DNA from 3 places in the Arthrobacter sp. MMS24-S77 genome. Region 3 is predicted to be linked to each of the others. Evidence: predicted binding sites of a transcription regulator. Region 3 holds the regulator's gene; each other region holds the start of a gene.
What was found. Region 3 encodes Rex, which represses fermentation and respiration genes when NADH is low (regulators of the CRP and FNR family bind a similar motif). Its sites were predicted from a motif close to CTTGTGAANNNNTTCACAAG; they were not measured.
Positions count from the first base shown of each region.

Region 1: the regulator Rex is predicted to act here: its motif matches at 7,499-7,518, upstream of ACX5I4_RS12965 (glyceraldehyde-3-phosphate dehydrogenase).
Region 2: the regulator Rex is predicted to act here: its motif matches at 8,562-8,581, upstream of rhaI (L-rhamnose isomerase).

Region 1 is NZ_JBTZRN010000001.1:2,842,502-2,852,384, reverse strand. It holds gene gndA (NADP-dependent phosphogluconate dehydrogenase) at 1-1,043, shown strand, start outside; gene ACX5I4_RS13005 (oxidoreductase) at 1,233-2,066, shown strand; gene epsC (serine O-acetyltransferase EpsC) at 2,063-2,647, opposite strand; gene cysK (cysteine synthase A) at 2,697-3,632, opposite strand; gene msrA (peptide-methionine (S)-S-oxide reductase MsrA) at 3,708-4,232, opposite strand; gene ACX5I4_RS12985 (Nif3-like dinuclear metal center hexameric protein) at 4,378-5,295, shown strand; gene ACX5I4_RS12980 (zinc ribbon domain-containing protein) at 5,407-6,144, shown strand; gene ACX5I4_RS12975 (YaaA family protein) at 6,229-6,993, opposite strand; RNA gene rnpB (RNase P RNA component class A) at 7,100-7,491, shown strand; gene ACX5I4_RS12965 (glyceraldehyde-3-phosphate dehydrogenase) at 7,738-9,234, shown strand; gene ACX5I4_RS12960 (hypothetical protein) at 9,322-9,531, shown strand; gene ACX5I4_RS12955 (HNH endonuclease family protein) at 9,656-9,883, shown strand, end outside.
Region 2 is NZ_JBTZRN010000001.1:450,671-460,553, reverse strand. It holds gene ACX5I4_RS02175 (AAA family ATPase) at 1-748, opposite strand, end outside; partial or broken gene ACX5I4_RS02170 (transposase) at 886-1,428, opposite strand; gene ACX5I4_RS02165 (DUF2087 domain-containing protein) at 2,105-2,644, shown strand; gene ACX5I4_RS02160 (LacI family DNA-binding transcriptional regulator) at 2,704-3,720, opposite strand; gene ACX5I4_RS02155 (rhamnulokinase) at 3,769-5,226, opposite strand; gene ACX5I4_RS02150 (bifunctional aldolase/short-chain dehydrogenase) at 5,223-7,274, opposite strand; gene rhaI (L-rhamnose isomerase) at 7,277-8,443, opposite strand; gene ACX5I4_RS02140 (hypothetical protein) at 8,797-9,042, shown strand; gene ACX5I4_RS02135 (MarR family winged helix-turn-helix transcriptional regulator) at 9,039-9,512, opposite strand; gene ACX5I4_RS02130 (hypothetical protein) at 9,659-9,883, opposite strand, start outside.
Region 3 is NZ_JBTZRN010000001.1:3,783,380-3,793,262, reverse strand. It holds gene ACX5I4_RS17435 (alpha-hydroxy acid oxidase) at 1-569, opposite strand, end outside; gene ACX5I4_RS17430 (FadR/GntR family transcriptional regulator) at 649-1,353, shown strand; gene ACX5I4_RS17425 (LacI family DNA-binding transcriptional regulator) at 1,343-2,356, opposite strand; gene ACX5I4_RS17420 (3-deoxy-7-phosphoheptulonate synthase) at 2,673-3,815, shown strand; gene ACX5I4_RS17415 (helix-turn-helix domain-containing protein) at 3,974-4,186, shown strand; gene ACX5I4_RS17410 (30S ribosomal protein bS22) at 4,360-4,458, shown strand; gene ACX5I4_RS17405 (HAD family hydrolase) at 4,624-5,442, opposite strand; gene ACX5I4_RS17400 (glutaredoxin family protein) at 5,586-5,840, shown strand; gene ACX5I4_RS17395 (redox-sensing transcriptional repressor Rex) at 5,892-6,614, shown strand; gene ACX5I4_RS17390 (hypothetical protein) at 6,657-7,490, opposite strand; gene ACX5I4_RS17385 (hypothetical protein) at 7,758-8,501, opposite strand; gene ACX5I4_RS17380 (YceI family protein) at 8,686-9,234, opposite strand; gene ACX5I4_RS17375 (histidine phosphatase family protein) at 9,438-9,883, shown strand, end outside.

The DNA of each region.
Region 1 (9,883 bases), 940 kb from region 3:
AGGGCGCCCTCAACGGCCCCTCCATCATGCCCGGTGGTTCCAAGGAGTCCTACGACGCCTTGGGCCCGCTGCTCGAAAAGATTTCCGCCAAGGTTGACGGCCAGCCGTGCTGCGCCTGGATCGGCACCGACGGCGCCGGACACTTCGTCAAGATGGTCCACAACGGCATCGAGTACGCCGACATGCAGGTCATCGGTGAAGCCTTCGACCTGCTCCGCTCCGGCGCCGGCATCGAGCCCGCCGAACAGTCCGAGATCTTCGCCGAATGGAACAAGGGCGAACTCGCTTCCTTCCTGATCGAAATCTCCGCCGAGGTCCTGGGCCACGTTGACGCCAAGACGGGCAAGCCGTTCGTCGACGTCGTCGTTGACGCGGCCGGCCAGAAGGGCACCGGCCGCTGGACGGTCATCTCCGCCCTTGAGCTCGGTTCCCCGGTTTCGGGTATCGCCGAGTCCGTCTTCGCACGCGCCCTGTCTTCCCAGGCAGAACAGCGCAAGCTCGGCCAGGAGCTTCTCGCCGGCGAGGAAATCGCCGTCGACGTTCCCGAGAACTTCGTCGAGGACGTCCGCCAGGCGCTGTACGCCTCCAAACTGGTTTCGTACGCGCAGGGCCTGGACATGCTGACATCCGCTGCCAAGGAGTACGGCTGGGACCTCAAGCTTGATGAAATCGCTTCGCTGTGGCGCGGCGGCTGCATCATCCGGGCCGAGCTGCTGAAGGAAATCACCAACGCCTACGCTGCCGTTGAGAAGCCGGCCAACCTGCTGTTCGCCCCGGCCTTCACCAAGGCGATTGCCGGCGCGCTGCCGGCGTGGCGCCGCGTGGTGGCAACGGCTGTCCAGCTGGGCATCCCGGTTCCCGTGTTCTCCTCCTCGCTGGCCTACTACGACGGGCTGCGCCGCAAGCGCCTCGCCGCAGCGGTCATCCAGGGACAGCGCGACCTCTTCGGTGCACACACCTACGGTCGCGTTGACGCTGAAGGTACGTTCCACACCCTGTGGGGCGAAGACAAGTCCGAGATCTCGGCAGTCGACACACACTGAGAACCCCACTGCCCCACAGATTGGGGCAGGCCCTTTCGTGTCGACTCCAAGCCACGTAGGTAAAGACTGACCCTGCTGCCCCACTCCGTTCAAGACAAAGGCCGGTACTTCCCCGATACTGTGGGAGGTGCCGGCCTTTGCCGTAGGTACGGCGTGCACGAATACAAGCCGCCGAACGAGGAGCAGTCCATGCCGCAGCGCGTCGCATTTGTCACAGGTGCGTCAACCGGAATCGGCTTCGAAGCCGCCATCAAGCTCAGCAAAGCCGGGATGGTGGTGTACGCCGGGGCGCGGCGGGTCGAGAAGATGGAGCCCCTCAAAGCCCAGGGGATCAAGGTGTTGTCCCTGGATGTCACCGTCGAAGAATCGATGAAGGCCGCTGTGGACCTTGTCCTGGCCGAGCAGGGACGGATCGACGTACTTGTGAACAACGCAGGATACGGGTCCTACGGCTCGTTGGAAGAGGTACTGCTGGATGAGGGCAGGCGCCAGTTCGAGGTCAACGTCTTCGGTCTCGCCCGTATGTCCCAGCTGGTGATTCCCGCCATGCGGGCCGAGGGTTCAGGCAGGATCATCAATGTGTCCTCGATCGGCGGCAAAATGTACGAACCCTTGGGCGCCTGGTATCACGCAACCAAGTTCGCCGTCGAGGGACTCAGTGACTCGCTGCGGCTCGAGCTGAAGCCGCATGGCATCGACGTCGCAATCATTGAGCCGGCCGGAACCGACACGGAATGGGGCACCATCGCCGGAGAGAGCCTGCTGACAGTGTCCGGACATGGACCCTATCGGGACCAGGCACGCGTTGTCGCGGCTGCCTTGGCGTCAACGTCAGGGACGGCACTGTCGACGCACCCGCGCACCGTGGCGGGCGCTATTGCGCATGCTGCCACCGCGCGAAGGCCCAGGACCCGCTACCCGGTGGGCAGGGGAGCCTGGACCATCCTGGCTTTGCGGAGGATTCTTCCGGACCGGGCCTTCGACACGGTTTTTTGGAACGCCTACAAGCGCTTCGCTGCCTAGATCCGGTATTCGATGTAGTACTCGGCCGGGTCGACGGCCGGTTTGGTTTCGCTCTTGGCATCGCGGTGCCGCCAGGTTGCGGGAACACCGGTGATGATCGACTCGGGCGGTGCGTCTTTGACCACGACGGCGTTGGCGCCTACGGCACTGTCCGCGCCGATGGTGATGGGGCCAAGGACTTTCGCGCCGGCTCCGATGGTGACCCGATCTCCGATGGTGGGATGGCGCTTGACTTTGGCCAGTGACCGGCCGCCCAGCGTCACACCGTGGTAGATCATGACGTCTTCGCCGATCTCGGCGGTCTCACCGATGACCACGCCCATGCCGTGGTCAATGAAGAACCTTCGGCCGATGGTCGCGCCGGGGTGGATCTCGATCCCGGTCAGGAACCGGGCAAGCTGCGAAATGAGCCGTGCCGGAAAGCGCAGCCCAGGGTTCTGCCACAGTTTGTGCGTCAAGCGGTGTGCCCAGATGGCATGCAGCCCGGAGTACGCAAAAAAGTTCTCAAAGGAGCCTCGGGCCGCCGGGTCATGTGACCGGGCGGCCTCGAGGTCCTCCATAAGTCTTGCGAAGAAGCTCACAAAGACCTTTCTACAGGAAATGAAAGAAGGCGGTTGCGGAAGTCCGCAATCAGCCGCGAATGTCGTCAAAAAGCACGGTGGAGATGTAACGTTCGCCGAAGTCGGGGACGATTGCCACGATGAGCTTGTCCTTGTTCTCCGGGCGCTTGGCCAGCTCCAGGGCGCCCCAGACGGCCGCGCCGGCAGAGATGCCGCCGAGGATGCCTTCCTTGGTGCCGAGGGCGCGGGCGGTGGCCACGGAGTCCTCCAGGGTTGCGTCGAGAACCTCGTCGTAGACGTTGGTGTCCAGGATTTCCGGAATGAAGTTCGCGCCAAGTCCCTGGATCTTGTGCGGGCCGGGGGCACCGCCGTTAAGGATGGGGGAGTCCTTGGGCTCGACGGCGACGATCTGGATCTCCGGCTTGCGCTCCTTCAGGACCTGCCCGACGCCGGTGATGGTACCGCCGGTGCCGACGCCGCCGACGAAGATGTCCACTCCACCTTCGGTGTCTGCCCAGATTTCCTCGGCCGTGGTGGCGCGGTGGATCGCGGGGTTTGCCTCGTTGGCGAACTGCTGGGCCCAAATGGAGTTCTCCGTGTTGGCCACGATCTCCTGGGCCTTTTCGACGGCGCCGCGCATACCTTCCGAGCCCGGGGTCAGGACAATCTCGGCACCATAGGCACGTAGCATGACGCGGCGCTCAGTGGACATGGTTTCCGGCATGGTGAGGATGACCTTGTAACCGCGTGCCGCGCCGACCAAAGCCAGGGCGATGCCCGTGTTGCCCGAGGTTCCCTCGACGATGGTCCCGCCCGGCTTCAGAGCACCGGATTTCTCGGCAGCGTCGATGATGGCGACGCCGATACGGTCCTTGACGCTGTTGGCGGGGTTGTAGAACTCCAGCTTCACGGCAACCGTGGCGTCCAAGCCTTCGGTAAGCCGGTTCAAGCGGACCAAGGGGGTTCCGCCGATCAGCTGGGTAACGTCGTCGTAGATCCGTGCCATGTAATCATGCCTATTCTCTGGATTCGCTGAAATAGCTACTGCTGAGGTCAGCCTAACGAGCAGTGCTACACGCTGCTACGCGCGGAGCCACGAAGAGTAATATTTCCGGGCCTTGGCGAGCTTGGGGTTGATGATCACTTGGCAATAGCCCTGCTCCGGGAATTTGGCGTAGTAGTTCTGGTGGATGGACTCGGCCTCATAGAAGTCCGGCAGCCTGCTGACCTCGGTCACAATCGGCTTGGACCACAGTTCCTGGTTCCGAAGGATTGCTTCTTCGAAGAGGATTTTCTCTTCCGTGGTGGTGTAGAACATCGAAGAACGGTACTGGGTCCCGACGTCGTAGCCCTGGCGGTTGAGCGTAGTGGGGTCGTGCAGGGCAAAGAACATGTCCAGGATGACCTCCGGCGGGATAACGTCCTCATCGAAAGTCACGGCGACAACCTCTGCGTGGCCCGTCATGCCGGAGCAGACATCGTAATAGTCAGGGTTGCGGATGTGCCCTCCCGTGTATCCGGAAACTACGGAGCTGACGCCCTTGGTCTTCTGGTAGACAGCATCAAGGCACCAGAAGCAACCTCCGCCAAGTACAAAAGTTTTCATGATCTCTTCAATGGCCGGGAGTCCTGGATGATTCCCGCACAACCTTACGGGAGTGTGACGGCGTAGCCCCGCGCCCGGCAGCAATCTCAGATAGTTCGGTTGCCGCAAGCGCGCCATGGGCACCGAATGCGCAAGAATGTAGTGCATGGAAGCTGTGAACACCGCGGTTGCAGATACAGGATCCGGGGAAGAGCCGGAAGACGGTGCAGCCGGAACTTCAGGAACCAGTGCTCCCACGCTCGGTCAGGTCTTGCTGGCTGTCGAGGAGCTTTGGCCTGAGTCCCTCGCCGAGGACTGGGACGAGGTTGGCCTGGTGGTCGGGCGACCGACTGCGACCGTCACCAAGGTCTTGTTCGCCGTGGATCCCACGCTCGCGGCCATTGACGAAGCCATTGAATGGGGTGCCGAGCTCCTCGTCACGCACCATCCTTTGCTGCTCAAGGGCGTCACCTCCGTGGCCGCTACGAGCGCAAAGGGCCTCGCTGTCCACCGGCTCATCGAGTCAGGCACCGGCCTGCTGACCGTGCACACCAACGGAGATTCCGCCGTCGGGGGTGTTTCGGATGTTCTCGCCGACGCGTTCGGACTGGACAATGTTGTCCCGCTGGCCCCTGCTGCACACGGCCTGCCGGAAGAGGGCATCGGCCGGGTCGGGGATCTTCCGGAACTCATGACCCTCGGCGATTTCGCGGCGCGCGTGTTCGAGATTCTGCCTTCGGTAGCCGGGGGAGTGCGCGTAGCGGGGGACAAAGACGGACTCGTGCGGCGTGTAGCCGTGTGTGGCGGCGCCGGCGACAGCCTGTTCGACGCCGTCCGGGCGAGCCAAGCGGACATTTACGTCACTGCGGATATGCGCCACCACCCGGCGTCGGAAGCACGCGAAGCTGCTGTTGACGGCAGGCCGTACCTTATCGATGTATCCCACTTCGCGAGCGAGTGGCTTTGGCTGCCTGCCGCGGCAGAGGCTCTCGGCAACGTGCTCGCGGACCAAGGGCACGATGTCGAGATCCGGGTGGCTTCCACCAATAGCGATCCTTGGGACTTCATTCTGACTCCCGGCTAAGCCTGCCGTGCGAGGCAGGGGAGCGCCCTAGGCGCTAGAGTCGAGACAAACAGGCCCGAGAGCCTGGCCGGGAGCGGATATCTTCCCCGGCACGATCAAGCGGAGGTAAGCGTGGCCAAGGCAGCACCGGCGGAACAGTTGAAATTGCTCGAACTGCAGGGGTTGGACGCGAAGCTTAAATCCTTGGCCAACCGCCGCCGCACTTTGGAGAGCGACCCCCGCATCACCGATCTCCAGGACGCCCTCAGCGTGGCCAACGGAGCACTCGGGACCGCGAAGCTCACCGTCCACGACGCCGAAGCAGAGCTGCGCAGGTCAGAGACCGACGTCGAGCAAGTTGTTGGCCGCATTGAGCGGGACGAAGCCCGGCTGAACAGCGGCACCGGCCTCTCCAAGGATCTTGTTGCGTTGCAGAGCGATATCGCATCACTCAACAAGCGCCGCTCCGACCTTGAGGACGTCGAGCTGGAAATCCTCGAACGCCTGGACGGGCTGAGGGAGCGCCAAGCCGCGCAACAGCAGATCGTCGACGACATCCAGGGTTCCTTCTCCGGGATCCGTGCCGAGTTGGACGCCGCGATTGCAGAGATCGTCTCCGAAGAGGCGGACGTGCGCGCGCAGCGGTCCGGCTTTGCCGAAGGGCTCGACGCCGGGATGCTGGCTATCTACGAAAAGACCCTTGCCAAGCGCGGAGTGGGGGCCGCCAGGCTGTTCCATGGCAAGTCGGAAGGCTCAGGGATGATGCTCAGCCCCGGCGATCTTGCCGAAGTCAAGGCCGCCGCCGAGGATGAAATTGTCTTCTGCCCCGATTCCGGCTGCATCCTGGTGCGCTCCGCCGAGTGGAACTAGCTGTTTCTCCCGCCCAACTGGTCCCCACCCAACTAACTCGCAGTTAATGTCGTTTTCAGGCGTCAAAACGACACCTACTGCCAGTCAGTTGGGCAGGATGATGCTGAGGATATGCGGTTTGCGGGCCGTGCCCTCGGTCAGCTCGGCCGGCCAGACTTCCGAGGCTGCCTTGAGCAGTTGTTCGGGGGTTGCCGGAGCCTTCCCTCGACGGGTCAGCAGATGACGGGTAAGTTCGCCGCGTGTGTGCTTGGCGAAGTGGCTGACAACGGTGCGCTTGCCGTTGGACTCTGAAAAGACGTTGACGGAGACGGTTTGCGCAGCGGGCGGAGCCCAAGCCGCAGCGTAGGTGCTGGAGCGGCAGTCGACCAGCAGTTCACCCTCCACCCTCGAAGCGAGGGCCTGCGTGAGCTGCGGCTTCCAGAATGAGGCGAGGCGTCCGACGTCGGGCAATGCGGTTCCCATGGACAGCCGGTAGGCGGGCACGCGGTCGCCGAAGCCAATGGCACCCCACAGGGCGGACACCACGAGGATCGACTCCGCCGCCTTGCGGCGCTGCGCAGGCGTCAGGGTCTTGTACCCAAGAGCGTCGTAGAGAACCCCGGAATACACCTGGTGGGCCGGGGCCGCCGGTTCTGCGTGGAGCCGGGTATTGCGTTCGACGTCGTCCTTCAACGATGCGCCCACCCCTAACAGGGCGAGGGCGTCCTCGTGCGCGCTGACCAGGCCCAGGGCGTCGAGCACCTTGGCCCTGTAACTGTTGAGTTCTGGAAAGCTCAACGACTCCCATTCGACGGCGGGGCCCTTGACAGCGGGGGTCTTGCCTTCGGAAGGCGGCAACAGAATCAGCACCTGTCGATAGTAGCGGTATTGCCGATGCCATCTGTTGGGGCAGTGCAGTCCGGCAGTGCCGTCTGGAAAATGCGGAGGGCCCGACGCCGGTAGACTGTAGGGCGGATGGGTTGACCAGGCGGCCGCGCGCCACGTGAGTGGCTCGAGGAACGTCCGGGCTCCACAGGGCAGGGTGGTGGGTAACGCCCACTCGGGGTAACCCGCAGGCCAGTGCCACAGAGAACAGACCGCCGGTAGCTGTTTGTGCCTGCACAAGCAGCTAGCAGGTAAGGGTGAAACGGTGGTGTAAGAGACCACCAGCTCCTTGGGTGACCAGGGAGGCTAGGTAAACCCCACCCGGAGCAAGGCCAGACAGGGCACGATCGAGGGCTGCTCGCCCGAGTGTCCGGGTAGGCCGCTGGAGGGCGTCGGCAACGGCGTTCGTAGATGGATGGCCGCCACTCTCTCGCCGGCAACGGCGCGGGAGGACAGAACCCGGCGTATCGGTCAACCCATCCCTCAGCCCTATGTGAGTGATTTCACGCATTCCGGCGGCCAGGAGGTCCGGTGCCAGACCTTAGAATGGACACTGAACGTAGAAGTTCCACCGCCGGGTTCTGCGTTCGCAGCCGGCGGTTTTGCTTTGCAACGTTCGAGGTGTCCGGGCAGACCGAAGTCCCGCCGATGCCAGTGCCGCAGGATTACTCCGGGCGGCCGCCATCTACGTACGAGGACGTATGTAGCTGACCCTAGGAAGGTAGTTCTGTGAGCCAGTCATCAGATTCTTGTCTTGATACGTGGATGGGCCGCGAAGCGCTGGCCGAGGCCATGATTCCGGTGATCGGCCGGCTGTACCGTGAGAACAACGTGGTGACGAGCATCCACGGGCGCAGCCTCATCAACAAGTCGTCAATGAACATCCTGAAAGCCCACCGTTTTGCGCGCCGTATGAGCAAGGACGAACTCCGGCTCGAAGAAACCGCGCCATTGCTCAACACCCTGGCCGAACTTGACCTTGGCGCGGCAGCGATCGACATCGCCCGCCTCAACGAGAAGTACAAGGCTGAGGCCGCGGGTACGCCCCTGGAGGACTTCCTCCGCGCCGAACTCGCCGAGATCGTTGGACGCCGCGGCGCGGACGACCGCACCAGCACCGACGTCGTCCTCTACGGATTCGGCCGTATTGGCCGGCTCCTGGCCCGCCTCCTGATCGAAAAGGCCGGCGGCGGCCACGGACTGCGCCTGCGCGCCATCGTCGTCCGCAAGGGAGCCGAGAATGACCTCGTCAAGCGCGCCAGCCTCTTGCGGCGCGACTCCGTGCACGGTTCCTTCGAAGGCACCATCCGCGTGGACGAGGAATGCAACACGATCACGGCCAACGGCGTCCAGATCCAGGTCATCTACTCAGACAACCCCTCCACCGTTGACTACACGGCCTACGGCATCAACAATGCCCTCGTTGTTGACAACACGGGCCGTTGGCGCGACGCCGAAGGCCTGTCCCAGCACCTGCAGAGCAAGGGCGTCGCTCGCGTCCTGCTCACGGCCCCGGGCAAGGGCGATCTCAAGAACATCGTCCATGGCATCAACCACTCCTCCATCGAGGACACGGACACGATCGTCACCGCAGCCTCCTGCACCACCAACGCCATCACCCCGGTGCTCAAGGCACTCAACGACAAGTTCGGCGTCATCCACGGCCACGTGGAAACCGTGCACTCGTTCACGAACGACCAGAACCTGATCGACAACTTCCACAAGGGCGATCGTCGCGGACGCTCGGCCGCACTCAACATGGTCATCACCGAAACCGGCGCGGCCAAGGCAGTGGCAAAGGCCCTTCCGGAACTGCAGGGCAAGCTGACCGGCAACGCGATCCGCGTTCCCACCCCGGACGTGTCGATGGCCATCCTGAACCTCAACCTCGAAAAGGGAACCACGAAGGACGAGGTCAACAACTACCTTCGCGAGATGTCGCTGCACTCGGAGCTGCGGAAGCAGATCGACTTCATCGACTCGCCCGAGGTTGTTTCCACCGACTTCGTCGGCTCGCGCCGTGCCGGCATCGTGGACGGCCTGGCCACCATCGCCAACGGCAAGAACCTCGTGGTGTACGTCTGGTACGACAACGAATTCGGTTATAGCTGCCAGGTAGTCCGTGTCATGGAAGAAATGGCCGGTGTGAACCCGCCATCGTTCCCGGCACGCGGCGTCGCTGTTGAGGTGGAGCCCAACACTTCGTTGGAGCCCGCTGCCGTCTAGCCGGTTCCGGCCAAGGCCAGAAAGACTCACAGGGGATTCCCGGCTGATGCGCTGGTATCAGCCGGGAAACCTGACCAGAATGGACGCATGGAACGCGAAAAGATTCTGGAACATGAAACAACCCTGGAACACGCATTGGACGTCGCGCGCGCCAACCTTAAAGAAGCCCAACGCCTGCTCGACGACGCCAAGGCGGCACACGCAGCGGGGGATGTCGCCGAGGACCGCGTGGTCCAACTGGAGTCACTCCTTCAGCTCGCAGCCGAAGATTTGAAACGGGTCACCAGGGAGCAATAACCGGCTGCTTGGTGATGCTGTCCGACACAGTGACTAGTCCTCCACACTGTGGATATCGGCACTGGTTGTCGGTGCCCTGACCTAGTCTCAAGGGACGTATTCCTCCTCGAAAGGATCCAATCCCTTGAGCACCACTTGGGCTGCATATCAACGCGCCCGCCGCCAGTCCCGCCAGGCCTGGGTGCTGCTGATTCTCTTTGTCGCGGGTGCCCTTGGCGGCCTTGCATGGTTCTTCGCTGATGGCCAGTTCGCCGTCGCTGAAGCCCCCGGCAACGGACCCACGGAAGCACCCGTCTTCGACCCCGCTTGGATGAAGCCGGTGGAGCCCGTACAGCGAGTCCCCGTCGGTTCG
Region 2 (9,883 bases), 3.3 Mb from region 3:
TCGCGGCGATCTCTGCGTCCGTCGTCTTGGCCGTGAGAGCCCCCAGGAACGTGGCTGCCGATCCTATATCGGTGACGACGGGGAGAGCTCCGGGAACGCTCTTCTCGGTCTTCCACCCGTCGATGACACGTCGCACGCCGGCGGTCACTGTGGAGAGGTCGTCAAGAAGCTGCACCGCGGAAGGTCGGTAGGAGATCTCGGCCTCCGAGTTGAGGTAAGTGTCTCCGCAGTGCTCGTCATAGAGGGCGACGCGACCGAGGGCAGGATCGGCGGTGGACCCGAGCAACGAGGTGTGTTCCGTCTGCGCGATGAGGAACGTCACCTGGCCCGACTGCTCTCCCGGAGATTCAGCAAAAACGTCCGGGAGGATGTCTGCACGGTGACGGACGCGCACCATGGACTGCAGGATGCGTGCGTAGCCGGATTTCCCGCTGCCATTGTTGCCGTACACGACGGTCAGACCGTCCGGCTCGAACGTCAGCTCCTGGTTCTCGGCAAGTTGATTGACATTCGCCACTCCTTTGACAGAGATGATCCGCACGGGTTCGTGATTGGCGTTCTGAGGGGCGGCGACCGATGCGAGCCAGCCGCCGTCCGGAGCAACGGGCGGCTCCGCGAACATGCTCTTAGCGATCTCCTCATACTCGTTCTCGTCGATCTTTTCACCGCTCGCAATGCGTGCCAATGCGCATTGCTGCCACCAGTGTCGGGTAGCGATCCAGTCGAGTACGTCTTCGTAAGCGGTCACTCTGTCTCGTTCCATCGGGGCGGGCGTAGCTGAGTCGGCCGCGCGGTAGCTGGTACCCCCGGCTTTAGGTACCTAATTTAGCCTCCCCATAAAGGATCGCGCGTCATTGATAATCGCTTCCTTAACCGCGGGCTGCTTCAACCTCTGCAACATGGGGCATCCCTGGTTACGCAGTGGCGTATAAGGGTGTTGAGCTGGCGGTAGAGGGTTCGGGCGATGTAGCGCTTGAGGGATCTGCGGATTTCCCGGTAGCTACGTCCTTCTTGGGTGCGTTTGGTGACGTACTCCCGTGTTCCGGGGTCGTGGACCATCCGAGTCAGGGTGATGGTGCGCAAGGCTCGGTCTAGGCGTCTATCACCGCCGCGGTTGAGTCTGTGTCGGACAGTGTTACCGCTTGAGGCTGGCAAGGGATTCACGCCTGCCAGTGAGGCGAAGGCAGCCTCACTGCGGACCCTTCCTGGATGTGATCAAGCTGTCAGGACAGTAGCGACTGTGACAGCCCCGGCGCCCACCATCTCCAATAGCGGCGCCGCGGGGCTTTGCTGGATCAGCTCGGTCATGCGCTTCTGGTTCGCAGCAAGTTGAGTGGTCACTTCGCGAACGCGGCGAGCCAACCGAACTGCTTCCTCGCGGGCAATTGATAGTTCGATCGGTTCCTGTCGTTCCCGCCATCTGGTGACCGCGCCGTCGTGTCCTTATCCGGCGATCGTGTCGCGTCTCTCAATCAGCGGTCGGGGTCATCGCGGGGGTGGCGGGCGGCCAATCCTTCGAAGCCGTCACGCACGAGTCGTCCGGCACAGCAGCCAAAGCCATACCCGCCTCCCCTGGGTAGCCACGACCCTACAATGGCCGCCGAACTTCACCCGGTAACAACATAAGGACAGCAGCCAAAACACGGTAATACTGGAACAGTCCTTGAGCCGGCGTGACCCAGCCAAAAATTGACGTGCCGGGCGGCACTGTCTTCCCGACGATCTGTCCGCCGGCTCAAGGACGGTTAAAGGGGTGTCGAGCCAGGCGGACATGGCTTGCCCGCAGAAAGTTCGCAAGTCGTCGGTGGGCACTTTTTGGGCACATTTTGGGCACATCCGATGTAAAAACGGGTGATTTGAGGTAACCAAAATCCTTGAATTCTAGGGGTTTTTCATGCCCTCATTGGGGCTGAAAAGGTTTCAAATCCCACCGTCACCGCCAAGTAGCGAGGCCCCTGCTTCCCTTTGTTTACAAGGGATCGGGGGCCTTTTGCTTTGCTCCGGAATGACGCGACTCGCCGTGTCGCAAGCGCTTTCCAAAACCAAAGAAGGTCACGACGGCGCCCGCCCCCTGCAGTGCCTCATTGTGCCTATGCTGGGGCATATGGGGAGTGACTCATCGACGACGCCGGATGCGCGGCGCGTGCTCGCGGCGCTGGCGAACGCCGAGGCTCGGAGGGTCTTTGCTGAGATCAGCATTGGCGGCTCGCTCGTGCCGGCGAAACTCACGCCAGGAAAACTCTCGCCAGCGAAATTCGCACGGGCGCTCGGGCTCCTGACCGAAGCGGGGCTTGTCGAGACGGTCGAGACCGAAGGCAGCGTGCACTACCGCATTCGCGGACATGTCTTCCGAGACGCACTAGCGAGCCTCCCGTCCGCGCCCCGCAGGTCCGGCGTCGAGCGCTTCTTGACGGCAGACGGCCGCATCGATCGCTATCCCGCCCGGGAAACAGAGCGACTCAAGCTTCTCGCATGGGTAGCCGGGCGCATCCTGGACAGCGGCGATCGCGTGGCGGAACAAGAGCTGAACGAGCGCCTGGCCCAGCTCACCAACGACGTGCCGATGCTCAGGCGGTACCTCGTGGACTCCGGTATCGTAAGCCGCACGGCGGACGGTTCGGCCTACTGGTTGGCACTCGACTAGGCCAGCAGATGGCCTCTAAAAAAGCGATCTTCAGAAGCGAACCCCGGACCATCATCCACTCAGGTGCGCTGGCTGCTCCGTCGTACAACAAGTTCCGGCGTAAACACGACTTGCTGGTGTCCGTGTTCGGGCCCGTTGTCGATTTCGTCGAAAAGGAGTTCGGCCGCGCGTTCGCCGATCAGTTGCCGTGGCTGCCTGATGGACGTGAGAGGGATGCTTGATTGGGAGGCGAAGTCAATATCATCGAAGCCCACAATCGCGATGTCCTCGGGTACCCGCAGCCCGTGCGCGGTGAAGGATTGCAGGAGCCCGAGGGCGAGCTGGTCGTTGGCGGCAAAAACGCCGTCAGGGCGCGCGTCCGGCTCGAGATCGTTGATCACGTCGCCAATGTCGCGGCCGCGCTCGAACTTCAGGTTCGGCGTTTCAAACAACTGAAGCCGGACGCCTGCCGCCTCGGTTGCGGCAAGGGCACCATGGTAGCGATCATCAACCTGTTGAAGGGTAAACGGCCCCCCAACAAAGGCTGGACGCGTTGAACCGACGCTGAGGAGGTGCTCCATCGCGGCCCTCCCGCCCGCTGCATCATCGACTGAAACTGAGCAGAAGTCGCCGGTCCTCGCGAGTCGATCCACGAGCACTGAAGGTATGCCACGGGAGCGCATGACCTCAAGACGCTCGATGACATCCCCCAACGGAGTAATCAGGATGCCTTGGACTCGCTGTTGTTCAAAGAGGTCAAGGTAGGACTGCTCCCGGTCGCTGCTTTCCGCGCTGTTGGCCAGGATGAATGAGTGTTTGTGGGCATCGGCTACGTCCTCGGCTCCGAGCGCCACATCCGTGAAGAAGGGGTTCCGGACATCCAGAACCAGCATGCCCAGGCTCCTGCTGGAACCCGACCGCAGGCTTCTGGCCGATTCGTTGCGCACGAATCCAAGCTGGTCGATTGCGGCCAGGACGCGGTTCTTCTTGTCGGCCGAGACCTGCTCGGGTTTGTTCAAGACATTTGACACCGTACCGACGGAAACCTGGGCCAGGACCGCGACATCCTTCAGCTTGGCGCCCAAGTTGTTCGGCACGTTGACCTCCCGCTATATGAATCGAATCAATAAGTGATCCAATACTACTCACGGACTCAATTCCTGGAGTGCCGCCGTTCCCGCGCGGGCGGGCTCGTAGCGTTGCAGCATTGAACTGGCGGCTACGAGTCGGCGCATTTCTTGGAGACTGCGATCCTCCCGGGCAGCTGCGCGTGCCTGTACCAAGACGTTCCCAAGCGCCGTGGCCTCCACTGGACCAGCAACAACCGTTTTGCCGGTGGCATCCGCTGTGAGCTGGCACAGCAAACGGTTTTGCGAGCCGCCGCCCACGATGTGGACCACGGACGTCCGCTTTCCGGACAGTTCTTCGGCGCGTGCCAGGGTTCTCGCGTAGCCGGCGGCTAGGCTGTCCAGAATGCAGCGCACGACGGCGGCAGGCCGGTCCGGGAGGACGGCACCCGTGGCGCGCACCGCGGATCGGATCCGCTCGGGCATGTTATCCGGGGCGATGAACGCCGGATCGTCTGCGTTGATTTGGGGTCCGCCGGCGGACAGTGCCGCCGCGGCGTCGAGCAGACTGGCCAGCGACGGCGCGTGCCCTTCAAGAGCCCAGGTGCGCATGCATTCACTGAGCAGCCACAGCCCGCCCACGTTGCGCAGGTACCTGATGGTGCCATCGACCCCCCGCTCGTTGGTGAAGTTGGCCAGCCGGCTTGCTTCGCCAAGGACCGGGGAATCCAGTTCCACGCCCACCAAGGACCATGTCCCGGAAGAGATGTAGGCGAAGTCTTCTCGCGACGCCGGTACCGCTGCCACGGCCGAAGCGGTGTCGTGCGATCCCACGGCAACCACCGCAGTCTCCGCCGGCAACCCGGTCCGGGCTGCGATGTCTGTTAGCAGCGTGCCCACGGTTTCGCCGGGCTGAATGATGGCGGGGAACAGGTTTTTGGGCAGGCCGAGCGGCTTGAAAAGTTCGGTGGCCCACTCCCCCGCGACGGCGTCGAAGAGCCCGGTGGTGGACGCATTGGTGGCCTCGGTCCGGCGCTGTCCGGTGAGTTTGAACGCGATCAGGTCCGGAATCAGCAATGCCTGCACGCCGCGCAGTTCCCGCTCGGTAGCGAGCTGGTAGATCGTATTGAACTGCAGGAATTGCAGCCCGGTGGTGGCGTAGAGCCGCGCCGGGTCCAGCACCGTGTGGACGTTCGCGACGGCGGTGCGGCCCCGCTCGTCGCGGTAGCTGAACGGCTGCGCGAGGAGTGTGCCGGAGGCATCAACCAGCCCGTAGTCGATGGCCCACGTGTCGATGCCGATGCTGACGATCCGCTCACCGCTCGCGGCGGCCGTTTCAGCGGCCGCCGCAAGTCCCTTGAGCACCTCCTCGAACAGAGCGTCGAAGTCCCAGTGGAGTCCGCCGTCGAGCTCTACCACGCCGTTAGGGAAACGGTGCACCGTTTCCAGCGAGGCGCTATCCTCGCCCACGCGGCCGAGCATGACGCGGCCGGACGACGCCCCGATATCAACCGCGGCGAACAATTGCCCGCTCATCGCAGGAAGGCCGCGGCGACCCCCGCGTCCACCGGGATGTGCAGGCCCGTGGTGTGCGAGAGTTCGTTGCTGGTCAGGACGGCGGCCGCGTTGGCGACGTGCTCGGGCAGGACTTCGCGCTTGAGCAGCGTGCGCTGGGCGTAGTACTTGCCCAGTTCCTGCTCGTCGACACCGTAGACGGCGGCGCGCTTGGCGCCCCAACCGCCGGCGAAGATACCGGAACCGCGGACCACGCCGTCGGGGTTGATGCCGTTGACGCGGATGCCGTACTCGCCCAGCTCCGCGGCCAACAGACGCACCTGGTGGGCCTGGTCTGCCTTGGTGGCCGAGTAGGCGATGTTGTTCGGGCCGGCGAACACCGAGTTCTTGGAGGAGATGTAGACGATGTCTCCTCCCATGCCCTGGTCGATCATGACCTTCGCCGCGGCCTTCGAGACCAGGAACGAGCCCTTGGCCATGACGTTGTGCTGCAGGTCCCAGTCCTTCTCCGTTGTTTCCAGCAAGGGCTTGGAGATGGACAGGCCCGCGTTGTTCACGATCAGGTCCAATCCGCCGAAAGCCAGGACGGCTTCCTGGACAGCCGCGGCCACCTGGGCTTCGTCGGTGACGTCAGCCTGGATTCCGATGGCGACGTCCGCGCCGCCGAGTTCGGCGGCAACAGCCTGCGCGTTGTCCAGGTTGAGGTCCGCGATGACCACGCAGGCGCCCTCCGCGGCGAGGCGGGTGGCGATCGCCTTCCCAATGCCCGACGCCGCGCCGGTCACCAAAGCGATGCGCGTGGCATGGGACTTTGGCTTTGGCATCCGCGCGAGCTTGGCTTCCTCAAGGGCCCAGTATTCGATCCGGAATTTCTCGGATTCCTCGATCGGGGCGTAGGAGGAGATGGCTTCGGCACCCCGCATCACGTTGATCGCGTTGAGGTAGAACTCGCCCGCAACCCTGGCGGTCTGCTTGTCCTTGCCGTAGGAGAACATTCCGACGCCGGGGACCAGGACGATGGCAGGGTCCGCGCCGCGCAGGGCCGGGCTGTTTTCGTCCGCGTGGCGGTCGTAGTAGGCCTGGTAATCCTCGCGGTATGCGGCGTGCAGTTCCTTGAGGCGATCGATGCTCTCCTCAATGCCGGCGTCGGCGGGCAGGTCCAGGACCAGGGGTTTCACCTTGGTGCGCAGGAAGTGGTCCGGGCAGGAGGTGCCCAGCGCCCCGAGGCGGGGATGCTCGGCACTTTCGAGGAATTCCAGGACACGGGGATCGTCGCTGAAGTGGCCCAGCTGCGGCTTGTCGGCCGAAGCGATGCCGCGGATCACCGGGGCCAGGGCGGCTGCTTTGGCTTTCCTTTCGGCTTCCGGAAGCGCGGCGTAGCCGGGGAGTTTGGCGCCGAAAGGCTCGGCTTTGCCGTTCTGGGCGATGTAGCGTTCGGCCTGCTCGATGATCCACAGGGAGTTGGCTTCGGCTTCCTCGCTCGTGGCGCCCCAAGCGGTGATGCCGTGGCCGCCAAGGATGGTGCCGACTGCCTGCGGGTTGGCTTCCTTGATCGCGGCGATGTCCAGTCCCAGCTGGAAACCGGGGCGGCGCCACGGAACCCACACGACCTTCTCGCCGAAGATCTTGGAGGTCAGCGCTTCGCCGTCCACCGCCGTCGCAATCGCGATGCCCGAGTCCGGGTGCAGGTGGTCCACGTGCGCTGCGTCGACGAGTCCGTGCATCGCGGTATCGATTGACGGCGCGGCGCCGCCCTTGCCGAACAGGCAGTAATCGAACGCGGACACCATTTCGTCTTCACGCTCGACGCCGGGGTAAACGGCCTTGAGTGCCTGCAGCCGGTCAAGGCTCAAAACAGCCAGGTTTTCGGCCTTTAGGGTTCCCAGGTCGCCGCCGGAACCTTTGACCCAGAGGAGCTCGACATCTTCGCCGGTGACAGGGTCTTTTTCTGTGCCCTTCGCGGAGGTGTTCCCTCCGGCGAAGTTGGTGTTCCGCTTGTCCGCGCCCAGGCGGTTGGAACGGGTGATCAGTTCTTCAACAGTCTTGTTCGTTGTGTTCTGCATGTTCATGCTTACGCGCCCCATCCGGCTTGCTGGCCGCCCACGCGGTCCTCGTTGATCTTCTTCTGGTAGCCGCTCGCCTTGAACGCGGTCATCGGGTCCGCGGGCAGGCCACGCGATTCACGCCACTCGGCCAGGACGGGCCGGACATCTGTATAGAAGGCATCGTTGAAGATGCCGTTGGCGGCCAGGACATCGCCCTCGCGCTGTGCCTCGGCCAGCGCAGCGCCGTCGATAAGCAGTGCGCGGGCCGTCATTTCCTGGACGTTGAGCACCGAGCGGATCTGGCCCGGGATCTTCTCCTCCAAGTTGTGGCACTGGTCCAGCATCAGGGCAACGCCCGAATCTTTCCCGAAGCCGCCGCCGCGGATGACCTCGTGCATGATGCGGAACAACTGGAACGGATCCGCGGCCCCAACGATCAGGTCGTCGTCGGCGTAGAAGCGGGAGTTGAAGTCGAAGGATCCGAGCTTGCCCAGACGCAACAACTGCATCACGATGAACTCGATGTTCGTGCCCGGGGCATGGTGGCCGGTATCCAGGCAGACGAAGGCCTTCTCCCCCAGGGCAAGGGTCTGTGCGTAGGACGTACCCCAGTCCGGAACGTCGGTGTGGTAGAAAGCCGGCTCGAAGAACTTGTACTCCAGCACCAGGCGCTGGTTCTGGCCTAGGGCCGCATAGATTTCCCGCAGCGACTCGGCCAGGCGGTCCTGGCGGCCCCGCATGTCATCCTGGCCCGGGTAGTTGGTGCCGTCTGCCAGCCAGATCTTCAGGTCCCGGGAGCCGGTGGCGTGCATGATGTCGATGCATTCCAGATGATGGTGGATGGCGCGGCGGCGCACGGCTGCGTCAGAGGACGTCAGGGAGCCGTACTTGTATTCGTCGTCCTGGAACGTATTGGAGTTGATGGTTCCCAGTCCCACGCCAAGACCGGCAGCGTACTCGCGGAGGGCCGCGTAATCGTCCACTTTGTCCCACGGGATGTGCAGAGCCACGGTCGGCGCGAGGCCCGTCAGTTCGTGCACCTTCGCGGCGTCGGCGAGCTTCTCCTGGATAGTCCGCGGCGTGCCGGGCGTGCCGAACACCTTGAAGCGGGTGCCCGAGTTGCCGTAGGCCCACGAAGGAACTTCGATGGCCAGCTCTTCCAACCGGCCCAGCGCCGTTGCTACGTCTTTCATGATGGTTGGTTCTCGCATTCCGTGGTGTCCAGCGTGAAGCCCGGGAGTCTCGGGCCTCAGATCAATGTGTTTTGGATTGTTTGAATCGTTTCATTGATACGATTCAAACTACGTGGTTCTTGAGAAGGTTGTCAAGGGGAATTCTGAGCACATACGTCGATGAGTTGCAGGGAACTCACCCCCGTCCCGGCGGTGTTGCCGCGCGCCTCGCAACGTCGATAGCATCATGGTGGGTTATGCAGCCGGCCCTCGGAACTCTTCCATGGAGTGACCATGATCCCTGACGCACCCGCTGCTTTGAATTCACTTTCCAAGGCCTCCCGCCCCGTTCCGGCCAAGCCGGGAGCTTCGCTGTGAACGCGCTCTTGTCCTCCTGCCTCGAAGGGCAGCTGGATCCGGTCGAGGGGCTTGCCAGGCTATCAAACGCGGAGCTCGCCTTTTTGGCTGACGCTCTCTTCAAGCATCTCGATGACGGGGAGCCAGCGTTCGGGGTCAAGTCCTGGTACGACGCGGTCTTGGACGAATTGGCCGCCCGCGGTGAGGGGACAGCGCTCGTCGGGCGTGCCGCCGTCGTCGTTTCCCGCTCTCTGCGCGATTAGTCTTCGCGCGGCGCGGGGGCGTAGGGGACGCCGGCCGTGAGGTCCGCCGGTGCTTCTCGGCCTGCGAGTTCGCGCACGAGGTACTTTAACTCCTGCCTGAACATCGAAGTATCGATGGACACCTGGGCGAGGACTTGCTGCTCCGATTCGACAGCCCGCTCCAGCGCATCCGTGCCGGCCTCGGTCAGTGACACGACATGCACCCTGCGGTCTTGGGAACTGCGTTGGCGCGTGATGTGGCCGTGGGCTTCGAGTCTATTCAGGGTCTGGCCCATGGTCTGGGCCTGCACGCGCACAATCTGAGCCAGCATGGTCTGGGTGATGGGACCGGTGGCTGCAAGAACTTCCATAGCTATAACGCCAGCATGGGTAAGGCCGATCGACCTGAGGTTTTCATCCCAGGCGTGTTCCACCAACCGGGCCGCTGTAGACAACAAGCGCCCCGTAGGCCAACGCTCAATGTCCGGCATCTCTCCATTGTAGGTCCGGGCGGGATTGGGGGTTGGGGGTGGGCTGGGTGGTCTAGAAGCCGTCTTGTAATTCGCAACATCGACGTTCCGTCGATGCGTTGGGCCGTATGGGCGCGCATCCGGTGGCGGAGTGGGCCTTGCCTCCATCATTCGATGTGCGCGGCAACCCGATCCAGCATCTCTGCGGCGTCCCGGATGTCCGCCTCGGAGAGAGTGCGGCCATGGACCTGCACGGTCAGCACTACACCACCCTTCAAGGCAGAGATGAATACCGTGGTTGATTTCTCTCCCGTGGGGAATTCAACGTATCTCTGCACAGCAATCGAGCCAGGCGTCCGGGTCTCGACTGTCGCGTGCTTTCCTATTGTGTG
Region 3 (9,883 bases):
TCCGTCCAGAGGTACAGCTGGAACCAGTTGCGGCCGTTCGGGGCCGCTGCGGCAACGTCCTCAATGGAAGCCGTGCCCATCGTGGACAGGGTGTATGGAATACCGGCTGCTTCGGCCGCCTGCGAGCCCGCGTACTCACCCTCCGACTGCATCATTCGGGTGAACCCCGTGGGCGCGATGCCGAACGGAAGCCGGGATTCCTTGCCCAGGATCCCGGTGCTGAGGTCGATGCTGGAGACATCGCGCAGGATCCCCGGCCGGAACTCGATGTCCTGGAACGCCTGGCGGGCCCGGCGAAGCGTGATCTCCGCCTCTGCTGCGCCGTCCGTGTAGTCGAACGGCGCCTGGGGAGTGCGACGCTTGGCCATGTCCCGCAGTTCCCAAATGGTGGACGCGCGGCGCAGCTTCGCCGCGTTGCTGAACTCGGGTTTCTTGAACTTCATCAGCGGCGCTAGGTCCGCGTATTTGGGAACTCGGCGCTTGAGTGCTGCGGGGCGTCCGACGGCGGTGGGGACGTTCGTTGGCACCTCAAGGGAAGGGGCGTTGCTCGGCTGGACGGTCTGCGTCATGGTGCTGTCTCCCGTGGGCTTGTGTGGTTAGACCACACTCTATGCCATGTGGTCCGACCACATCAACTACTATTTATCCATGCGAACGCACGAGCTCGTCCTGAGTTGGATCGAAAAGCAGTTGTCCGAAGGGCATTTGGTGCTTGGTGGGCGGCTTCCCGCTGAGCGGGCGCTGGCCGAACAGCTGGAGGTCTCAAGGACATCGGTTCGCGAAGCCATCCGGATCCTGGAAGCCATGGGCGTGGTGCGGGCAGGCGTGGGATCCGGCAAGGACGCCGGGACAGTAGTCATTGCCGAACCAGCCACGGCCCTCGGCTCGGCGCTCCGCCTCCATGTGGCCACGCAACATTTGCCCGTCGCGGACATCGTGCAAACCCGGGTCCTGCTCGAATCATGGGCGGTCTCCCGCGCCAAAGCCGACGCCCCTGAGCTCAAGGAAGCGGCCAGGCTGCTGGACGAAATGGACGCAAGCTCCGCCGTCGACGACTTCCTCGCGCTCGACGTCGCCTTCCACCTGGCGCTGGCGGAAGCCGCCGGAAATGCCGTGGTGAGCACCATTATGGGCTCGCTGCGAGAAGCGATTGAGGGGTACGCCGCGGCGCTCACGGCGAACCTCCCCGATTGGGATAGCACCGCCCATCGCCTGCGGTCCGAGCACCGCGCCATCTTGGAAGCAGTGAACGACGGCGACGGCGGCCGGGCAGCGACGCTCGTCACCGCGCACATCGAGGGGTATTACCGCGAGGCCGGTCTGGGCCAGCCACCCGCGGAAACTAGGCCTTGACGGGTCCGGTGCTGCCCCTGAGCTCAATCTGCGGCGGGAAGTAGTTCGTGGGTGAAGCTGCGTCGTTCGTCTGAATCTGCTCTCGCATGCGGCGCCACGCAAGATCGCCGAGATCGGTGATCGGCACGGCCGCGGTGGTCAGCGGAGGCATGGTGTACCGGGCGAACGGCATGTCGTCGAAGCCCGTGAGCGACAAGTCTTCCGGCACGCGGATCCCGCGCTGGCTCAGGCCGCTCAGGAGGCCCATCGCGGCGACGTCATTGAAGACGAGAATGCCGGTTGCGCCGCATGAGGCGACGGCATCGCTTGACTCAAATCCGGCGTCGAACGTGTTGCCGCCCGGAATGAACTGCAATTCGACGTTTGGGTACTCGGCTGTGAACTTCTCGAGCCCGCGGAGCCTCTGCACGTTGGACGCGCTGCGGTCCGGCCCCGTCAGATAGGCCAGTTTTCGGTGGCCCAGCCCAACGAGATGCGCGGCAAGTTCCTGGATGCCTTGGCCGTAGTCCACCACGAGGCTGGGCGTCGGTACCGACTCGGTAGTCCGGTTGATAAGCACGAGCGGATAGAGCGTGGGGGCGAGTTCCTCGAGTTCGGCGTCGCTCATGCGGGGGGCGCAGAGAACGACGCCGTCGCAACGCCGTCGGGCTTCTCCGGCGAGAATCGCTTCTTCACTGGAGACCTCGGAGGAGTCCGCGATCAAGACGCGGTAGCCGTCGCGGGCGGCGGCAATACTGAGCCCGCGAAGAATGGCCTGGAATGTGGGGTTGGAGAGGTCTGGAACCACGATTCCGATCGTGTCCGTTTTTCCCAGGGCCAGGCTTCGGCCTACCGGGTTCGGCTTGTATTTCAGCTCGGAGGCGGCCGCACGAACGCGCGCGGCAATGTCCGCGTCCACGGTGGTATTACCGTTCATGACACGGGAAACGGTGGCATGCGAAACGCCGGCCATGGATGCCACATCTGCGATGCCCACCCGCCGGGTGTTTCTTCTGCCTGGCATGGGTTCCTTCCTGGAGCTGCTGCCGCCTCGGGAGCAGCGACGTTGTTCTGAAGTGAAGTTTATAGTGCGCGGGGAAGCGGTTTCCCTTGATGTCGTCGCATTTCGATTTGCCGCCATACGGAGACTGCCGCTATGGTTTGGCTATGACTAACCGTTGGTATGCGTATTTTTCGTTGGCTCTGGAGGGGCCCGCGTCTAACTGACACGCATCCAACTTTCCTTCAGAGCCAACAGGGCAGAGATCATTCTCTGCCCTTCGCCATTTCCAGGCGGGCTCTGAGTAGGGTCCGCTCCTCTCCGGAACAGGACCCACTTCATGACCAGCATCGCCGCAGAGCCCACCACACATAACGCGGACGTCGAGACTACCGCCGCGCAATCGACGTCGAACCTGCGTGTCAGCCGCTTCGAACCGCTCCCCACGCCGCAGGAAATCATCGCGGAACTGCCGCTGGACGCCAAGGCATCCGCCGTCGTCGAGCGCGGGCGCGATGGAGTCCGCGCCATCATGGACGGAGTGGACGATCGTCTCCTCGTGATCGTTGGCCCTTGCTCCATCCACGACCCGAAGGCCGGGCTGGAATACGCCCGCCGTCTCGTCAGCCAGGCCGAGAAGCACAAGGAAGACCTCTTGATCGTCATGCGGGCCTACTTCGAGAAGCCCCGCACCACAGTGGGCTGGAAGGGCCTCATCAACGATCCCCACCTGGACGGCAGCCACGACATCGCGGCCGGGCTTCGTGCGGCGCGTGGATTCCTGCAGCAAGTCACGGCTCTCGGCCTGCCGACGGCCACGGAATTCCTGGAACCCATCAGCCCGCAGTACATGGCCGACCTCGTGGCGTGGGGCGCCATTGGAGCACGCACCACGGAGAGCCAGATCCACCGCCAGCTGGCTTCCGGGCTGTCCATGCCGATCGGCTTCAAGAACGGGACCGACGGCGACCTCCAAGTTGCGATTGACGCTTGCGGCGCGTCCGGCGCACCGCAGGCGTTCCTGGGGATCGACGGCGATGGCCGCGCCGCCCTCGTGGCGACCTCGGGCAACCCGGACACCCACGTGATCCTGCGCGGTGGCCGCAAGGGACCGAACTACTCCGCCGACGACGTCGCCGCCGCCTCGGAGAAGCTCTCGGCCAAGGGGCTGAATCCCCGGCTGATCGTGGACGCGAGCCACGCCAACAGCGGCAAGAGCCACCACCGCCAAGCCGAGGTCGCCCTGGAGATCGGCGCGCAGCTCGAGGACAACGTGGCTTCGCCGATCGCCGGAGTCATGCTGGAAAGCTTCCTGGTGGGCGGGGCGCAGAACCTGGACGTGGAGCGGCAGCTCGCCGGGGAACAGGACTTGGTGTACGGCCAGAGCGTTACTGACGCCTGCATGGAATGGGACGTCACAGTGTCCGTCCTGAACCAGTTGGCGGCCTCGGCACGCAAGCGTCGTGTGGCCACTGCCGACTAACGAAGACCGTGCGTTCAGTTGGCCGAAAGACTTTCACTTTGGTACCAGCAGCCTCTAGAGTATCTAGCACATGGTTGTTTGATGGCTCAGCATCGGCACACCAGGTAATGAATGCTGGGGTTCGCCGCTAACCGCTGAGAGCAAAGGAATATGGAGAAATGTCCGCAGAGGCTAACTTCTCGAACGCGCGTTTCATGACAGTGGCCGAAGTCGCCGAAGTCCTCCGGGTTTCTAAAATGACCGTGTACCGCCTGGTTCACTCGGGAGAAATGCCAGCCGTCCGTTTTGGGCGATCATTCCGTGTCCCCGAGGAAGCAGTGAGCCAGTACCTCAAGGGAGCAGTCGTCGACGGACACTCGGAGACCGCTTGAGTCTTGCTTGGTTCCGTTGGGGCCGGCGGTCATTGGGTGCCCCCGATAGGCGGTACCCTGTTAAGGAACGTTTTACGTCATTGTAAGAATCTGTCAGTTGTAAAAGTCTGTTGCTCAGTTCAAGGACCTCACCCAGCAGACAGAATCTCAATCTAGTTTGGTAAGGAACTTACGTGGGTTCAGTTATTAAGAAGCGCCGCAAGCGTATGGCCAAGAAGAAGCACCGCAAGCTGCTTCGCAAGACCCGCCACCAGCGCCGCAACAAGAAGTAGAGATACTTCCAGCGTGAATGCCCGTCGCCTTTCGAGGCTGCGGGCATTTTTGCTTCTGGGGCGCGATGGGGATGACGCGCAAATTGCCTGACGATGCGCAAAATCCATCGCGACACCCGAAAACCCGCCGCGCCAGGGATTTCCTGTGTCGCAAAGCGCTTTGGGCTAGGCCCTGGGGCTGCGGAACTTGGAGAATCCCCGCCAGAGGCCGTAGACGGCGCCTCCGACGGTCGCGGCCTTGAGGCCGAGCGTGGCTGCTCGGCGGCCGGAACGGAAGTCATAGACGGGCCAATTGTTCTCCCGCGCATGGCGCCGCAGTCCAGCATCGGGATTGATGCACACAGGGTGCCCCACCAATGTGAGCAGCGGGATGTCGTTGTGTGAATCGCTGTAAGCCCAGCAGCGGTTCAAATCCAGGCCTTCTTCGTCAGCCACGCGCTGCACGGCCACGGCCTTGGCCGGTCCATGGAGGATTTCGCCTACTAGGCGGCCGGTGTAGGCGCCATCTTCAACCTCGCCCACCGTGCCCAACGCGCCGGTCAGCCCAAGCCGGGTGGAAATGACGGTGGCGACTTCGATGGGTGTGGCGGTAACCAGCCAGACCTTCCGGCCAACGCGCAGATGCTGTTCCGCCAAGGCCTTGGTGCCGGGCCAAATGCGGGACTCGATCATCTCGTCGTAGACTTCTTCGCCAAGCTCCCGGATATCGGAGACCTTGATGCCTGCGGCGAGGGTCAGCGCGGAATCCCGGACCGAGTGGACGTCCTCCATGTTTTCGCCCCGCAGGACAAACTTGAACTGTTTCCAGGCGAAGCCCGCAGCCTGGGAGAGAGTGAATGCCTTGCGTTCGTACATCTTCCGGGCGACATGGAAGAGGCTGGCACCCTTCATGAGGGTGTTGTCGACGTCGAAGAATGCAGCTTCGCCGTGTTGTTGCGTTGCGGCCGGCGTGGTGGCCACAACAGCGTTCTTCTCGACGGGCATGCCATGAGTCTAGTCAATCGCCCGGCCCCGTGCCGTTCGCGAGGGTGCCCGGTGGTTCCGCGTCGACGGATTCTTGGGCTGCGTGACGTTGCGTTGAGGGCTGTTGTCGGGATGTGTCGGCGCCAACGCGATACCGTTGAACCATGCCGAATCCCGACGTCGTACTCCTCACCAAAGCTGACTGCCACCTGTGCGCCGCGGCGCGTGACGCCGTCGAACGCGTGACCTCAAGCCTGGGGCTCGCGTGGACTGAGCAGTCGATCGATACAGACCCGACACTCCGCGAACGCTATGCCGAGGAGATCCCGGTGGTATTCGTGGACGGAATCCAGCGGGATTTCTGGAAAATCGACGAGGCGAGGCTGGAGCGGGTCCTGAAGAAGGCCTTGGCTGCCTGAACATGCGTCCAATGCTTTGTTGGCAATAGAGTGGGAAAACAAAGCGACGCAATGGAGAAGAACGTGACTGCGCTGGAACCGTCCGCTGAAGCTCTGCCCGGGGACGCTGTACCTGGGGACAAGGACTCTGCCGCAAAGCAGATACCACCCGCGGCCGTGGCCCGGATGACTCTTTACTTGCGCGCCCTGAACTCCCTGCTTGGCGAAGGCGTGGAACGGGTGTCTTCCGAAGCATTGGCCGAAGCATCGGGCGTCAGTTCCTCCACCCTGCGCAAGGACCTCTCCTACGTTGGCTCCTACGGAACGCGTGGCGTGGGATACGAGGTCCAGTATCTGAGCCGGCACATTGCTGCGGCACTGGGCCTCACCCACGACTGGAAAGTCGCGATTGTGGGCGCCGGCAACCTTGGCAAGGCCTTGGCACGGTACGGCGGATTCGAGTCGCGCGGTTTCGACGTCGTGGCCATCCTCGATGCCGATCCCATGGTGATCGGCAACGAAGTCGGCTGGCTGCGGGTCAGCGACGCAGCCAATCTTGAAATGGTCCTTCAGCGGACCGGCACCAACATGGTTGTCTTGGCTCTCCCGGCCGCCGTAGCTCAGGACGTCTGTGACCGGGTCATCAACGCGGGGATCCGCAGCATCCTCAGCTTCGCGCCCGTACTTCTGCAGGTTCCGCCCCACGTGAATCTGCGCAAGGTGGACATGGCCACCGAGCTGCAAATCCTTGCGTATCACGCGCAACGGGCACAGACCCCAGGCCAGGCCCTTTAGGCCAGCCGGGTCTGCGCCCGTTAGCGTTCGTTGGGACGGCGACTAGCGACCGTAAGGTGCCTGGTTGTAAGGGTTCGCGAAGGGCAAGGTTTTCCGGAAAAACGGTGCCGAGGCCGGCAAATACAACAGCACCATCGCGGCGATGCCCAAGAGGATGGTGATGGTGCCCAAGCCGATCTGGGTCAGGCCCAACAGGGAAATTGCCGCAAAGACGGTACCCAGGATGCGGGCCCAGTTCTTGCCCTTGCGCACGTTGAACGCAACCAGTGCGTAGAGTCCGGCGAAGATCACCGAGAAAATAACCATGATGGTGACCACAACGCTGATGACACTGCTGGTGTCCAGGCCCGAAGCGTTTGCTCCCTGTGCCGACAGGGCCTGATCGATCATGCTCTTGCCCGCCGGAGAATTCAGCGAGGCGATGGAGAAGGGAATGCCGATCAAGGTCAGGACACCGGCGGCAACGATGAGCCAGAATGAGATGTTGACCAGTTGCGGAACGCCGGACGTCGCAGCGGGCTGCTGGCTCGGCCACGTGACAGGTCCGCTTTGGCCGTACTGCGGGACGGAGGGCTGGCCGTACTGCGGCTGCTGGCCTGGCTGCGGAGCCTGCTGGCCGTATTGCGGAGCTTGCTGTCCGTACTGGGGTGCGGAGGGCTGGCCGTACTGTGGCTGCTGACCCGGCTGCTGGCCTGGCTGGGGAGCCTGCTGGCCGTACTGCGGAGCTTGCTGTCCGTACTGGGGTGCGGAGGGCTGGCCGTACTGTGGCTGCTGGCCCGGCTGCTGGCCTGGCTGCGGAGCCTGCTGGCCGTACTGCGGCTGGTCAGGTGTGGTGTTTTCGCCCGGAGTGGATGGCGGGTACGGAGGGGTGCTCATGGCATTCCTTTGCGTGTCGACTGCAGATATGGCTGCCGGGTGCAACGTGCCCTGCCCCCAGCTCGGCTTAATTCCACCGTACCCCGGCAGAACAGTGCTCGGGATGATTCGGGGCAAGAATTCTGCCCGGACGGGTTCCGCGGACCTCCCGCGTGTGACTGGTGCCGGGGCGCGTGTGACTGGTGCCGGGGCAAAGGGAAGGCCGCGGGGTCCCCTGGGAACCTGCCGCGGCCTTCGGCTCGAGAAAACCGGCTTGGAACGGTGTGGCTAGACGGCGCTCTTCGCGGACTTGAACCATGCCTGGGAATTGGGCAGCCACATCAGGACGGTTGCCACAAGGCTGATGACAAAGCTGAACCAGTTGTTGCTCTGGCCATTGGCCATCGCTCCTCCCACGATCGAGAGAATCAGGGAAATACCCGCGATGACGGTCAGGGCGAGGCGGGCCCACTCCTTGCCTTCCTTCATCTTCATCGCAAACACGATTTGGGCGGCCGCGACAACCAGCGCCACCAGTACCAAAAGGAGAACGACGACGGCGAGTCCCGGCGCGATCGCGAAAAGCACCATGGAGCCAAAGAGGCCGAGCAGGCCACCGAGGAGGCCCAGGAGCCCGCCGATAAGCCAGATCCAGTAGGAGACCTTCAGCTCGATGGGCATTCCGGTGACATTGAACATGCCGGAGAAACCGCCCTTGGGCAGGACATCGTTGAAGTTCTTGGGGCCGTCGGTAGGCATCTCGAAGTGGAAACCTTCGCCGTGCGCGGGTTGGCCCTGCTGGGGGCTGCCGGGTTGGCCCTGCTGGGGGCTGCCGGGTTGGCCCTGCTGGGGGCCGCCGGGGGCCGGCTGCTGGTAGGACGGGGGTGCTTGGTAGGAAGGAGGTGCTGGGTATCCCTGCGGAGGCTGGTAACCCGCAGGAGGGACGGTGCCGGGCTGCTGAGGCTGAGCTCCGGGCTGCGGTGGCTGGGCACCGGGCTGCTGAGGCTGAGGAGCTTCGTTTGGGTTACTCATGGCATCACTTTAGACCTGAGGTTTAAGGATTCATAGGAAATTCTTGGCCAATTCGCCGCTAAGTATCGGGTTTTGGCCGAACAATAGGCGGGTGACACCGCGAGCAACGAAATGGCGCCTCCGGGGCTGCACGATGGATAGCGTGCAGCCCCGAAAGCGCCCTTCAGGCCGGGAGCCGGGTGGATTAGGCGGCAGGAGCGATGAATGCCAGTTCGAGGTTGATGACAACCTTGTCGCTGACCAGCACGCCGCCTGCCTCGAGCACCGCGTTCCAGGTCAGGCCGAAGTCTTTGCGGCTGATGGTGGTCTCACCGGAAACGCCTGCACGGGTGTTTCCGAAGGGGTCAACGGCCACGCCGTTGAACTCGGTTTCGATGGTCACCTCTTTGGTGACGCCCTTGATGCTCAGATCGCCCACGAGGTCGAAGCTGTCGCCATTGGCCTTGACATGGCGGGAGACAAAAGTGATTTCCGGGAACTTCTCCACGTCGAAGAAGTCCTCGCCCTTGACGTGGCCGTCGCGGTTGGCGTCGCCCGAGTCGAAGCTGGCGGTCTGGATGCTGGCGTTGACCTTGGAGTCAGTCAGGCTGCTGCCGAGATCCAAGGTGGCCTCGGCCTCGGTGAACTGGCCGCGGACCTTGCTGATGCCTGCGTGCCGGACAGTGAAGCCGATCTCGCTGTGGGAGTTGTCGAGGGTCCAAATGCCGGTGGTGACGTTGGCGGGAAGTGTCATGGCGTTCTCCTTGGGAAGGTGTGTTCGTAGCTTCATCGGACGTTCGATCACACTTAGTTGAAGTGTCAACCGAACCTTGTGTCAAGTATAAACATGCAAATGCATCTTTTATTCCATCCGTGGGGAACATTCTGGAGAAACTTTCAGTTCTACGTAACGTAGAAGATTTCAGATCGCCCGCCTTCTTTGAGAAACTGGTAAACATGCCCCAAGCAACTGTCCATCTGCTCCGCCATGGCGAGGTCTACAATCCCGACCGTATTCTGTACGGCAGGTTGCCCGAATTCCACCTCTCCGAACGCGGCCGCGAGATGGCCCAGATGCTCGCGGACCACTTTGCTGCCCGCGCCGCGCAGGGGGCGAACATCGTCCACCTTGTCGCCTCGCCGTTGACCCGCGCGCAGGAAACCGCCCTTCCCACGTCCCGGGCGTTGGACCTTGAGATCCACACGGAACCGCGGATCATCGAGGCTGAGAACCATTTCGAAGGACTCAAGGCCAGCGTCTCCGAGTTCATCAAGCCGAAGCACTGGCTTGAGTACCGTAATCCGCTGCGTCCGTCCTGGGGAGAGTCCTACCAAGACCAAGTCACCCGCATGCGTGCCGCCGTCGAGGACGCCCGCCTGAAGGCTATCGACCTCGGCGGCGA